Regions from separate parts of the Paenibacillus sp. sgz302164 genome, predicted to be linked through region 2. Evidence: riboswitches for the same ligand, from Rfam matches in the RefSeq annotation. Region 2 holds a riboswitch; each other region holds the start of a gene.
What was found. A riboswitch is a leader RNA that binds a small molecule or an ion and turns the genes downstream of it on or off. The one in region 2 is predicted to bind cyclic di-GMP.
Positions count from the first base shown of each region.

Region 1: it holds a riboswitch for cyclic di-GMP, as region 2 does, so the genes downstream of both, AC0LWT_RS26290 (S-layer homology domain-containing protein) here and AC0LWT_RS01730 (hypothetical protein) in region 2, are expected to answer to the same signal.
Region 3: it holds a riboswitch for cyclic di-GMP, as region 2 does, so the genes downstream of both, AC0LWT_RS05300 (S-layer homology domain-containing protein) here and AC0LWT_RS01730 (hypothetical protein) in region 2, are expected to answer to the same signal.
Region 4: it holds a riboswitch for cyclic di-GMP, as region 2 does, so the genes downstream of both, AC0LWT_RS10490 (S-layer homology domain-containing protein) here and AC0LWT_RS01730 (hypothetical protein) in region 2, are expected to answer to the same signal.

Region 1 is NZ_JBVYOL010000017.1:159,788-163,165, reverse strand. It holds gene AC0LWT_RS26295 (amidohydrolase family protein) at 254-1,612, opposite strand; cyclic di-GMP riboswitch class I at 1,904-2,015, shown strand; gene AC0LWT_RS26290 (S-layer homology domain-containing protein) at 2,071-2,616, shown strand; gene AC0LWT_RS26285 (hypothetical protein) at 3,177-3,377, shown strand.
Region 2 is NZ_JBVYOL010000001.1:394,954-398,331, reverse strand. It holds gene AC0LWT_RS01735 (MDR family MFS transporter) at 1-611, shown strand, start outside; cyclic di-GMP riboswitch class I at 734-826, shown strand; gene AC0LWT_RS01730 (hypothetical protein) at 919-1,224, shown strand; gene AC0LWT_RS01725 (DHH family phosphoesterase) at 1,366-2,280, shown strand; gene gloA2 (SMU1112c/YaeR family gloxylase I-like metalloprotein) at 2,418-2,810, shown strand; gene AC0LWT_RS01715 (hypothetical protein) at 2,800-2,925, shown strand.
Region 3 is NZ_JBVYOL010000002.1:406,573-409,950, forward strand. It holds gene AC0LWT_RS05295 (SGNH/GDSL hydrolase family protein) at 1-263, shown strand, start outside; cyclic di-GMP riboswitch class I at 946-1,057, shown strand; gene AC0LWT_RS05300 (S-layer homology domain-containing protein) at 1,113-2,414, shown strand; gene AC0LWT_RS05305 (DUF5704 domain-containing protein) at 2,661-3,378, shown strand, end outside.
Region 4 is NZ_JBVYOL010000005.1:168,449-171,826, forward strand. It holds gene AC0LWT_RS10490 (S-layer homology domain-containing protein) at 601-1,878, opposite strand; cyclic di-GMP riboswitch class I at 1,932-2,042, opposite strand; gene AC0LWT_RS10495 (hypothetical protein) at 2,347-2,745, opposite strand; gene nfi (deoxyribonuclease V) at 3,021-3,378, shown strand, end outside.

The sequences.
Region 1 (3,378 bases), on a different contig from region 2:
CAGGACACCAGGGTGCGTGCGGTCAGCGGGAATGCATGTGGCGATTCGCCCCCTACCAATTCAACCAACAAGAACCTTGCAGCGATAATTTTTGTGCCAAACACAACGAACTCACTTATTGTGGGTTCGTTGTGTTTTAGTTTCTATATCTTTCTGGTTATTTTCATTTAAATTATGCCGTAGCTAGCCAGCAGCGAATAGTGCAAATAAAAAGCCGGTTTCCAGGACTTGGAGACCGGTTTTTTTAAACAACTCAGCTTGGAGCGTCTGCAGATGTAGAGAACAGGAAATCTCTGCTTTCATTTGCGATTTTACGCACGTGGTTCAGGTCCGCGTGAAGAAGCTGTCCGTGCCGCTTTACCGGGCGACCGGAAACAAACACGGAATCAACGTTGGCCGGATTTGCAAATTGCACGACGGCACCGACCGGGTCGGAAACAGGAAACATATTCAAATCCGTCGTCCGAATCAGGATGAGGTCGGCTTCTTTTCCAGGAGTCAAGGTACCGGTTTTCCGGTCTAACCCCAAGGCCTTGGCTCCTGCCAGGGTTGCAAAATTTAATACTTGCCGAGCCTTCAAACTTAATTCGCCGGGCATGTTTTTGGAAGCTAAAATGCTCTGATTCGTTCTCGCCCGCTCCGCCTGAAGCATGAATTTCATTTGCGTAAACATGTCTCCGCCGGTTGATGTCACCACATCCACGCCAAGGGCAGGAGTCCCGCCGTTCTCAAGAAATAACCCGGTGGCAGGATACCCGTGCCCCATCATCATTTCCACCTCGGGAGTAACGGATATCGACGCTCCTGAATCTGCGAGCATTTTGTATTCGTCATAGCCCATTGTATTTGCATGTACCATATTTAAATCGGGGCCAAGCAAACCGGCTTTATATAGCTTTTCAACGGATCGGTCATCCGGCCCCCAACTGCCGAAGCCAATATGCATGGAACATACCGCACCCAGTTCTCTGGCAAGCTGGATTTCCTGAACCGATGTATCCCAGTGACTAAATTCCGGTCCTCTAATGGCTAACCCCATCGTTAATAATTGATCATCGGAGGAAAAATACTGCTGTTTTACGCGGCGCACATCGTCAGTAACCATTTTTTTGCTATCACGGTTCCAATATTCGGTTTCACCGGAAGCTCCGTACGCGAACACGGCACGAATGCCGGAATGCTGCAAGCCGCGAATCAATTCGTCCGCATGATCGGGAGAATAAATCATCGTCCAATCCAAAAGAGTGGTTACGCCGGCATTGAGCGCTTCCAAAGCTCCCAACAGGTTAGCGGCATAACAATCCGCGGGCCGCAGCCTGCTTCCAAACCCGCCATAATAAATGTTTTGCAAATAGGTAGGCAACGACCAGTCGGCGCCTATAGTTCGCACCAAAGATTCCCAAACGTGCCGATGGGTATCCACCAATCCCGGCATGACAATCATATCCGTTGCGTCGACCATTTCACAATCCGATACTTCGAGATCTTCTTGAATCGTTGCAATGACAGAGTCTTCTACTAAAATGTCCGCTTTCTTAAAATCCCCTAAAGATTTGTCCATCGTCAAAACGCAGCCGTTTTTAATTAAGTAACGTCTACTCAACCTTCCCATCTCCTTTGACAAATGAATGGATTTTACAAAAGTGATGATGAAAAACGAATTTACATCTAATGCTTACAAAAAAAATATTACATAATTTAACATATTTGGTCAAGACTTAATTATGACACTTGCTCAAACGTAGCTCTAAGCTATGATGAAGAAAGAAAAAGATCGGCGCGTGTTCAAGTAGGTGCAAGAAATAAATATTTTGTGGAAATATGTTAGATTATGGGTTAATATGGGACTTGTATTAAATCTTATGTACTATTTTTATAGTTTTAAATGCCTATGAACCAACTGAACACGAAAAGGCAAACCTGTTCGAAAGACAGGGACGCAAAGCCACGGGCCTACTTCTACGAGGGATATGTCGTAAGACATTTCTCGGAGAAACGGCAGCCGGGTTGCCGAAATCGGTTGGTTTTTTGATTTGAGAAAAGTAAATTCATTCCTTTGGGGGTATACAAATGAAAGTATATTGGATTGCATCACTGGCAACTGCCGCACTACTTGGAACTTCCATTCACGCTGCCGGGGCCGATTCTACCACTGCTGCGCCGGGAACAAAAGCGATAACTACCGCCGGTACGGCTTCCACAGGCAGCTTCAGCGACACGAAAGGACATTGGGCGGAAACGACCATCGCTGGAGCCATTCAAAAAGGCTATGTCGACGGCTATCAAGACCATTCTTTCAAACCGAACGAAAAAGTGACGCGCGCCGAGTTTATCAAAATGGTCGATACCGCGCTTCATCTTTCGGTTTCCGGCGCCGCCAGTGGCAGTGACTGGTATTTGCCGTACATTAACGCGGCGGTCACCGCGGGGATTCATCAATGGAGCGACTTTACGAGCGGAGACTGGAATACGCCGATGACGCGTCAAGAAATGGCGCGCATAGCGGTTCGGGCGGCTACCGGCGACAAGAACGCGGATGACAAGAAGTGGATGTACCTTGCGACGAAAGCCGGGCTGATCACCGGCCTGGACGATAGCGGCACACTAGATCGATGAGGTTTATTTTGTTTGCTTCGATGATGAGAATTTTGATATATATCGTAATAAGCTCGATAAGTATTAGGAAAATTTCCCACTAGCTGCAGTTAAGTCTTATTTTTTTGAATTACAGGAGTTGATCTAAAAATGGAGGATGCCCTACCACTTCAACCAAACGATATTAACGACGATCTGGCTCTTTCAATTGTAAGGGCCGTCCTAGATGACTTACAGGGTAGATACGGACTTGATCGAATGATTCTAGGTGGTTCTGACCGAGACGATCAAGAGACCCTCATTTCCATGTTTGAGCATTGGAGGAAATTGGTTTCCCAAAAGCTTTATTTATAGGGATTGATCACGGAAGAATTTAAAGCAAAGACCATTTGATTTGTTAAAAATATGCCATTCTATATTCCCGTTAACATAATCAAATTCCCATGAAAATTCGATCATTTTTCTCCATAAACTTCTTTCTACCTTCACTAATCTCACTGAATACTCACACGGGTCAAAATTTATAAAATTTAATTCGTCCCATTTTTTTCAATTTCATGGAATTTTTCTTAAGAGGTGCTGTGGGGGAAGGTTACGTTCAGCAGGATCACCGCGAGGCGATAGCGCAAGCGCTGCACGAAGCGGGCGACGACTGTGACGCTTGCGTGCTCATTCTGAGCAATGTGCGTGAGAAATATCAAGTATGGAACGGCGTGAAGATTCCTTTCGACGATGCCGAGGTTGCGAGAGAAATCATAGCAGGCATGCGAGCTTATGAATAGT
Region 2 (3,378 bases):
CTTTCGCCTCGGCCTGGACCGTTATCCGCAGCGACATTTCTTTCAGATACTACACGATCGGCGGGATTATCGGAGCAATCGGCTATTCGCAGGTGATGGTGACGCTGTCCCAGTATATGCAAAAAAGCTTCGCCGACGGCGTGCAAATGTTCGCGCTGCTCATGAGCGTGAACGCGATAGCGGTGATCGCGATGCAGATTCCGCTGACCCGCTGGGCGGAAAAATACAGCCCGCTTATGGCGGTAACGGTTGGCAACGTCATGTTCGCGCTCGGAGATGTCGGCTTTGCCTTGTCGCATACGACTTTTCTTCTGGTCGTCTCCATGGTCGTTTTTACGATGGGGGAAATTTTGAACTATCCCGCCGCCAGCCTGCTAATCGATAAGCTGGCTCCCGAGCATATGAAAGGAACGTATTTCGGCGCGCAGACGTTTACGAATTTGGGCCATTTTATAGGGCCGTGGGTGGGCGGATTGCTGCTGGTTTATTACGGAGGGCACGTATTGTTCCTCGTTATGGCTGTCGTGACAATAGGCGGAAATTTGTTTTATACGCGCGGATCTCAGCGCTTTCACCGGGTCGGGAATGTGTCTAAAAAAGAACAACTTTGAAAAATGGTTCTAATTACCTAATATAATATTGTAAAATAGGTATAACAGAGTATTCGAATTCGCCAAAACATACCTTATCCTTGATAGTAGTAAAAAGCGATGATTTGACAGCTTTCGATATGGCTCGATAATGGCAAACCTGGCGAAAGCCAGCGACGCAAAGCTACAGGGGCTTCCTTGTTCGTCAGGGGACACGATGCCAGCCAGCAGCCGAAAGTCAGGGCGACGATAACAGTTCCCCCCTCCTTTTCAGACGTAGGTGGGGTTTTGCTTATGAAACAATAAAACAAAGGGAGGATCCAGCAGCATGCAGCCTGAATGGATGCAAAATGAAGAAGAAGTAATTACTTCGCTGTGTGGTAACCATGTTGCCCGTCTGGTACCATCCTCGGATGGACCGAAGTTGATGATTAACCGTGAAGAATACGCGCTGAAAGAAACTTGCTGGGATATAGAAATGTTTCACGGCCGGAGCAGCAGCATTTTGATCTTTTACTGGAAGGGCGAAGTAAAGCTTTCCGTAAAATTTCCGCCGTTATCTCAAGTGGAAGCGTTCCTTTCCAGACTATTCCAATGTCTAACATTCAAAATGAGGACGGTTCAGCCTGTTTAGGCTTACCGTTCTTTTCTTTTGCCTGCGGGGCATTCTAAAGATTTGTTGGATTTGTCAAAAATCGTTGTCACTTGTTGACAGTGACGCTATAATAGATGGAAAATAAAGTAGTTCTGCAGGACTAATTGGAGGATACATAACATGAGGTTGATCACTCGTTCGGATTTTGACGGGCTTGTTTGCGCGATGCTGTTCAAAAAATTGAACATGGTAGACGAAATGAAATTCGTACATCCCAAAGATGTGCAGGACGGCCTGATCGAAGTGACGTCTAACGATATTTTGGCGAACGTTCCTTATGTGCCGGGTTGCGGCCTTTGGTTCGATCATCATTCCAGCGAGTTGGAGCGGATGGGGAAGAGGGTCGAGTTCGAGGGAGAGACGCGGATCGCGCCGAGCGCGGCCAGAGTCGTATACGACTACTACGGGGGCAAAGCCGTTTTCGGCAATATCGACGATATTATGAAAGGCGTGGACAAAGCGGATTCCGCCCAGTTCAGCCAAGAGGATATTTTGAAGCCGCAGGGCTGGGATCTTCTTTCGTTCATTATGGATGCCCGCACCGGGCTCGGACGCTACCGCGATTACCGGATCAGCAACTACCAGTTGATGGAGGACCTCGTGGAGCACTGCGCAACGATGTCTGTCCATGAAATCATGGAACTGCCTGATGTCAAAGAGCGGGTTAACCGTTATTTTGAGCTTGATGCTTTATACCGCGAAATGCTCGGCAAGTACACGCGTACGGAGGGCAATGTCATCGTAACGGATCTCAGAGACGTGGAAACGATTTATCCAGGCAACCGCTTCATGGTCTATGCGCTCTATCCGGAGCAAAATATTTCAATCTGGGTCGTCGACGGGCGCAACAAACAAAACTGCGTAATCGCCTGCGGGCACAGCATCGTCAACCGCACTTCGCAAACGAATATAGGCACGCTCATGCTCAAAAACGGCGGTGGCGGGCATCATGTGGCGGGGACGTGCCAAGTTCCTTACGAAAACGCGAACGAGGTGCTGGAGCAAATTATCGCCACGATGAGAAATGACGGTTAAGAATTAACTTGCAGCCGCAGGAAGGGGAAATCCCGGAGAGCGGCTTTTTTCAGTGATGTTATTGCGCAGGTGAATGCGCTGACGTTATGATAATAGGAGATAGGTGTAGATAAATAGAGAAAACGGAGGGATAGGACGTGAATTTGCAGCGAATTCATCATGTAGCGGTCATTTGCTCGAATTATGAAACATCGAAACGTTTTTATGTCGAGCTGCTTGGGCTCAAGATCATTCACGAATCTTATCGTGAGGAGAGAAAGTCTTACAAGCTCGATTTGCAGATCGGTGATGACGGGCAGATCGAACTGTTTTCTTTTCCCGATCCGCCGGAACGCGTCAACCGCCCGGAAGCGCGCGGACTCAGACATCTTGCATTCGCCGTAGCCGACATGGCCCAGAGCGTCGAAGAGCTTGAAAGCAAAGGCATTTCAGTAGAACCGGTCCGCATCGATCCGATTACGGGAAACAAATTCACGTTCTTTGCAGATCCGGATGGCCTGCCGTTGGAGCTCGTCGAATATGCCGAATAATCCGAATCGGGAAACGGAGCACAAATCCAAGCTGAGCTTTGCCAAAGGCTGCTTGTGGAGCGTGCTGCTGTCGGCGCTGGTGTGGGGTTTGCTGATTTGGTGGTGGCTAAAATAAAAAATCCCCGTCGATTTGCGCCAAAAGCTGCCGCATGCAGCTTCCTGGACAGGTCGTCGCGGGATTTTTTTGCAGACTCGCGGGAGCGGGGCGGAACGTGAGGCATCCCCGTGGACAAGAGGATGAAAATCGATGCATCGGAGCTAAAAAGGAAGACTCGGCTGTCAGAGTTCGAGCATCATTGGCAATGTGCGGAGAAAACCTGCAAAAGTGCATCTTTTTGCTGCTAAATATGCTGCCCACGTGTAATTCCTGCAAATCTGCAGTTTTTTCCGCCACCGTTGCGGGTTGAGCCCTCTCAGAGCGGATAATTCCTGCACATTTGCAGGTTTTTCTCCAAAACTGGCGGTTTTCGCCGAAAAAACCTGCACATTTGCAGTTTTTACAGCAGCAACTCCAGTTAACGAACGGCTGGAATGTGAACCATCGTGCACCGGTCCGGCGAGTTCTGCT
Region 3 (3,378 bases), on a different contig from region 2:
TCATGCAGCCTACGGTGATCAAGGAGTACCCGGATGCGACGGGAAACGTGCTGCTGCGCCCTTACGTGGACATCGTCAACCGGCTCGCCGGACAGTTCGACGCGATCCTGGTGCCCACGCATCAAGCGTTTATCGATTTTATCGCGAGTGAAACAGGCAAAGATTCGACTACCGACGGCGTACATATGAACCCGCTCGGGGACATGCTGATGGCCGTGACATGGCTGAAGGCCGTTATGGTGCCTTTTCCCGGAAACAAGTGATTCCGGGAGATTGTGGAATGGTCGGCCGGCTGCCGTCATGCGGTGCAACGCCGCGCGCTGGAAGCTGCGCGGTTTGGGTGGCGTTTGCTGGGGCAGCCAGGGGGGAGCTGATTTGGGGCGCGGTCATTCATGAAGCGGCTGGGTGTTGGCATTGGCACGGCATAGGCGTAGGCACAGCATCGGCATAGGCACAGGCAGCCCGAAAACCTGCAAAAGTGCAGGATTTTTCCATGAAAGTGGCTCGTTTTGGCGAAAAGCCTGCGATTATACAGGAATTTTCGCTTAAACGAGCCTGAGGTCCACGTGTTCGATGAAAAGCCTGCACATTTGCAGGAATTGTTTCATTGCCAGCCTATCAACGAGCAAAAACCTGCACTTTTGCAGGTTTTCTTTGTGTTGCTAGGCAGATGTGCCGCCGGTTCTAGCACGCCAGACCGAAAAGCTGCGTACCATCTTACGACGATGGGGGTGGCTTTTTATTTTGGGCGTGTCGATGAATCTTTTTTTGAAGGTAGCGATCACCTAAAAGCTGTAAAGCTAATTAGCGGGGGGTGTAAAACAAACGCGTTGAGCGCAAGGTATAATTTTTTTTGTGGAAATATGTTAGTTTATGGGTTAATATGGAACTCATATTAAATCTAATGTACTATTTTTATAGTTTTAAATACCTAAGAACCAAGTGGAATTGAAAAGGCAAACCTGTTCGAAAGACAGGGACGCAAAGCCACGGGCCTACTTCTACGGGGTACAAGTCGCTAGACTTCCCTCGGGGAAACGGCAGCCGGGCCGCCAAAGGCAGTTGGTTTTTTATTTTGGGAAAAGTAATTTTTTTACTATGGAGGCATAAAAATGAGAGCCCATTTGATTACATCACTGGCAGTTGTTGCACTACTGGGAAGTTCAATTCCGGATGTCAAAGCTGATTCAACCGCCGCTACGCCAGGCACGAAAACAACAAATGCCACCGGTACGGCTTCTACAGGCAGCTTCAGCGACACAAAAGGGCATTGGGCGGAGACGACCATCGCCGGCGCGGTACAAAAAGGATATGTCGACGGATACCAGGACCACTCCTTCAAACCGAATGCAAAAGTGACGCGCGCCGAGTTTATCAAACTGGTCGATACCGCGCTTCATATTCCAATCTCAGGGGTAACCGAAGGTAATGACTGGTACTTGCCTTACGTTAACGCGGCGACCAACGCGGGGATTTATAAGCGGAGCGATTTTACGAGCGGGGATTGGAACACGCCGATGACGCGTCAAGAAATGGCCAGAACGGCTGTTAGGGCCGCAACCGCCGACAAGAACATTGATGACACGAAGTGGATGTATCTAGCGACCAAAGCCGGTCTGATTACCGATCTAGATGATAGGGGTACGCTCGGGGAAGACCAACCGACGACACGGGCTCAGGCGGTAACGACAATTGAACGCATTTTGACTGTTAAGGGAGGTCATTCGCTGGCCGTCGATGAAAAAGCCGTTGCCAGTGCGGAGCAATCCACGAATGCCCCCAAAGATCCTTGGGGACGCGCGATTCGCACAACAAATCTGCCGTCGAATAGCGGTGATTTCCCTTACATCCTACAGGATATTCCCAATGAAATGTACGAACATAAACATCCGTTTCAGACGGATTTGACCCGTTTTACTGCAAAGGAAATCATCCATGATTCCAGATATTACTCTAGGGATACAGTCGATCGATGGGTTAAACTCGTATCACAGTTTGGCAATCAGATACTGAATGTGGATTACGAGACAATAGACCAAAACTGGGTGGATGCTTTCGTACAAACCGTTAATATTCCGAAGCACGTCAGTGGTGATGCCCAAAAGTATGTCGAGTGGGTGAAGCAAAATCACATTCGAATTGAAGGCACTGTGACACCAGAACCTTCTATCGTTTTTTTCGGCGATAATAAGCATTGGGTACGAAGTATGTTTCGGTTTAGAGTAACCAGTTTTGATGAAAACAAAAATTTGTTTGTCGATATATGGGGGCCGAAAAATATTGAAAAAGACGTGTGGTATATTGGTTATACAGATGTGGCCATTGCGTCAGAAAATTTTGCTTCGCAACTTGCAGAAAAGAAAATAACATCTGATGCTGCATTCTTTGCTTATAAAACCTATCATGCAGAGTAGAAGGCAAATAACCTATGAAAAGAACTACAAAAAAATACATCAATTGTATTTCTTACGGCACTGTTACTAGTGCTTTTGCCATCTTTGTGGACGTATGCCTACCCAGTGTCAATTTATTTGGAGGAAAGTTCACATGATGTAACAATTGACATTACTTCAACTGCTGCCACAACCGGTATTCGGTACCGAATTGTCGGGTGGATGATTCATAGTGCTCCGGCATGTTCAAGTGGCAATTGCAAGCCGATGGATCTAACCGGTACTGTAGTTTATAACAATGCGGCGAATATAACTCAATTTCCGAATACGCCAATCCCTGGCGAACCGGTAAGAACTACCTTTAAATTTGACGGAGCTACGGTCGATCGGGATTTTTTTGACAGCTTTGACTCTGTCCTGCAGCCGGGGCAACCCATCTATTTCAGCGCAATCATGGAATCGTTCAATGCGTCCGACGGGAGCACAAGGCGTGGACCTTTTTATACACTTCAAGAAATTAAACGTGCGGAACCATGGGCCCACCCGGATGATCTTGATGATTATTATGATATACCTGCATCGTATACGCCTTATGAACCTTTAACCGTAGAAAGATATCTGGTTTCAGCAGACGGAACCACGAGAACGCTCATTGATATAGTGAAGACCGAAAATGTGTACCGTTATTTGGAAAGTGTGACTTACAACCTTCCTCCTGTTTATGATCACAATGGACAAACGGTCCCGATTTCAAAATCATATATTTACCCCACGATGGATCCGAGCGACATCAAGTTTCCGCAAGTGATAGGGGATGCTCACTTAACAAACCGAAATATAACGATGAATATCGGCGGTACCACCATTGTTGCCGAATACCGACCGGCGGCAGCCGGTCTAACGGTAAACGTTCCTGCAGGCTGCTTAAGTCCCGGTATGAACGCAACCAAACAATTGACGGCGACTTTAACAAAACCGGACGGGA
Region 4 (3,378 bases), on a different contig from region 2:
CGTTAGACATTTCCGTTGGCTTTGGAACCCTTCTAAAAGTATTCCATGGAGCTTTAGAAGGAATTTCGGGCAAACCATATGAATCATTAGGTATAGAAGAATCATTCGCGGCTCTGTTAGTATCCCCGTCATCATCAGCAAATGTCCAAGGCCAACCGAGAACCCAGTTAAAGTTTCGATTCCATTTAAACACACCGACAGGTGAACGCTTGTTCCTTGCATTAAAATCCGAATGATTTCCATATATTGCATCAGGATACTTATAAACAGTGCCACTTTCTAAGGTTAATTCATACCTTGCTGTATCTGTACCTGGATCGACTAATACAACTTTATCAATTTGTGCCGGATCGCCTCCGACATCAATTGTGGAAGGGCTTGGATTGAAATACTCTTGTGGCAGCCATTTCCCGGCGTACGAAATACCATCAATGGTAAAGTTATCGTTGTACCCCCCTGGCGCACTTAATGTTGCTGTGACCGTCGGAGGCGTGCCCGTAGCACTAGCTTTGTCAGGGTAAATAATGATGGATAAGACATTGCCAAAAAACAATATCATGAAGAGGAATATACCTATCTTTTTTTTCATGTTAAGAACCCTTAATTTTGGTTGTAATTATAATCAGGAGCAGACAAAACAACCTCTACATACTTGCCTCCGAATTGTTGAGGTTGGCTAAACTCTAGGCCAATGTTTGGTATTTTTTTTTCGACAACTAGATTACCCTTTGGAATAACAAAGCCGTTAATATACTCCTGATCACGTAGATCTTCCCACTCATGCCCAGGATAGTTCATTTCAATTTGAAAATCCCCTTTTTTGGATTTTGAATATAGCTGCTCGCTTGCGTCAAGAATACTCGGATCATCGCTAGGAGTTTCAGAAACAAGTTTGGCAGTCATTTCGATTCCACTCTTGTAGTACAATGGTGTAATTCCGTATTTTTTTTCTAAAGTCAAGCGATTCATCGCAACAAGAACATATGCGCCACTGTTTATGTTCCTATATTTCCCATCCTTGTGACTTACCCATTGCAAATCATCGGGAATATAGCTGCGGAAAGGGTCGTTTGGATCATCAAGGTCAACGACAATGACTTCTTTTGCCGTTGACCTTACATTTCCATTATCAGAAGCGAAGTCCAACACATCGGGTTTAAACTCACGGATCGGTTTCCCAAAATATCGTGGGAGCATAATCATGATATTTGTTCGATGCCATGTGACCTCTGCCCTCGAAACAGCATGTTTGTCAGATTTGAGTGTATTACCATTTTTAATATCAAGTATGCGCTCAATAATGGCCACCGCCTGTGCACGTGTCGTCGTTTTATCCTCCCCGAGCGTGCCGCTGTCGTCCAGACCGGCGATCAGCCCGGCTTTCGTCGCCAGGTACATCCACTTCTTGTCATCCGTGTTATTGTCGCCGGTAGCTGCGCGAACCGCTATGCGCGCCATTTCGTAGCGAGTCATCGGCGTATTCCAATCCCCGCTCGTAAAGTCACTCCATTGATGTATTCCCACACTGACCGCCGCGTTAATGTACGGCAAATACCAGTCATTGCCAGAGGTAACGCCAGAAACCGAAAGTTGAAGTGTGGTATCGACCATTTTGATAAATTCGGCGCGCGTCACTTGTTCGTTCGGTTTGAAAGAATGGTCTTGGTAACCTTCGACATAGCCTTTTTGAATGGCTCCAGCTATGGTTGCTTCCGCCCAATGCCCTTTCGTATCGCTGAAGCTGCCTGTGGATGCCGTACCGGCGGCATTTGTTGTTTTCGTGCCTGGCGTAGCGGCGGTTGAATCAGCTTGGACATCGGGAATTGAAGTCCCAAGTAATGCAATAACCGCTAGCGATGTAATCAAATGAACTCTCATTTTTATACCTCCATAGTAAAAAATTTGCTTTTCAAAACAAAAAAACCAACGCCTTTGGCGGCCCGGCTGCCGTTTCTATAAGGAATGTCTGGCGACACACACCCCATAGAGTAGGCCCGTGGCTTTGCGTCCCTGTCTTTCGATCAGGTTTGCCTTTTCAATTTCACTTGGTCTTTCAGGTATTTAAAACTATAAAAATAGTGCATTAGATCTAATTAAAATCCCATATTAACCCATAATATAACATATTTTCACAAAAATTTTATAACTTGCACCGAACATGAGCATTGCCTTTACGAATTCCATCCATTGCCCCAAGGGAAAATACAGCGCCGCGCCGTTTTTACGATCATGACCTCCAGTTGCAAAAAACAAGGCCAATTACATCAAATTAGGGACAATATTTGACCAAATCCTGCTAATTTAGCAAATACTATGACTGCTACTTATCAATTTCTTATCATCGCCTCATGGTGCTGGAAACCCCCACATAGGCACTTTTACTTCATAGAATTTTTTGATATCACTTTTTTCTACCCACTTTTCGTATTCAAAACGATCCACTTCTACAAATTCATACTTTTTTATAATGTCTGGTCCGTGCATACCACTGCCCAACAATAACCTGTTGGAGTCTTCTTGAAAAACAGGAAATTCAAGACCATCGAATATCACAGCATTTCTTACATCGTATATCGACTGAATCTCGTTTTTTTCGACACGTTTACAATAATGTCCCGTACTATCAAGAGTAAAACCTAAGCTACTCTCAACATGTTCTTTTGTGAACAATTCATAATCGTTCGGATTGTGTTCGATAACTTCGTACTCTCGCCCTTGATATAACGCCCAAATACCATTTCGCATAAAAATACCTCCGATTTTAAGTTCAATTTCCGAAGCATAAGCTCTTTCATCTGTGACATATACGATCCATTGATTACCTTAAACCTTAATTCCTACTTCATTTTCTCTTAATGGATGTTCATCAAACCAATTGAATCGTTCTAACATCTCTATTTCAATTATGTCCTTTGCTTCCTGCTCTGTCATGTTTCCAGCCTCCTTTTCATCCGAAACATGGTAAACTCCTCGTATGAGAAGACGATAATCTTTTAATATACAAATAAAAGGTGGTTTCAATGGAGCCAATATTCATTCATCCGTGGGAATTAAGCGAAGAAGAGGTAATTTCCATACAAAATAATTTAGCTGAAAAGGTCATTAAAAAAGACCAATATGATGAAGTAAAATATGTTGCCGGAGTTGATGTAGCTTATTGCAAACGAAGTGATATTTTAATTGCAGCATTAGTCATTTTGGAGTCGACATCATTAAAACTAGTGGAATCAGTAGTAATTGAAGATACAGTTCGATTTCCATATATCCCCGGATTATTTTCATTCAGGGAGTTACCCCCAATCATTAAGGCGTTTAAGCAAATAAAAATAAAGCCAAATTTAATTGTTTGTGATGGTCAGGGTATCGCACATCCTAGAA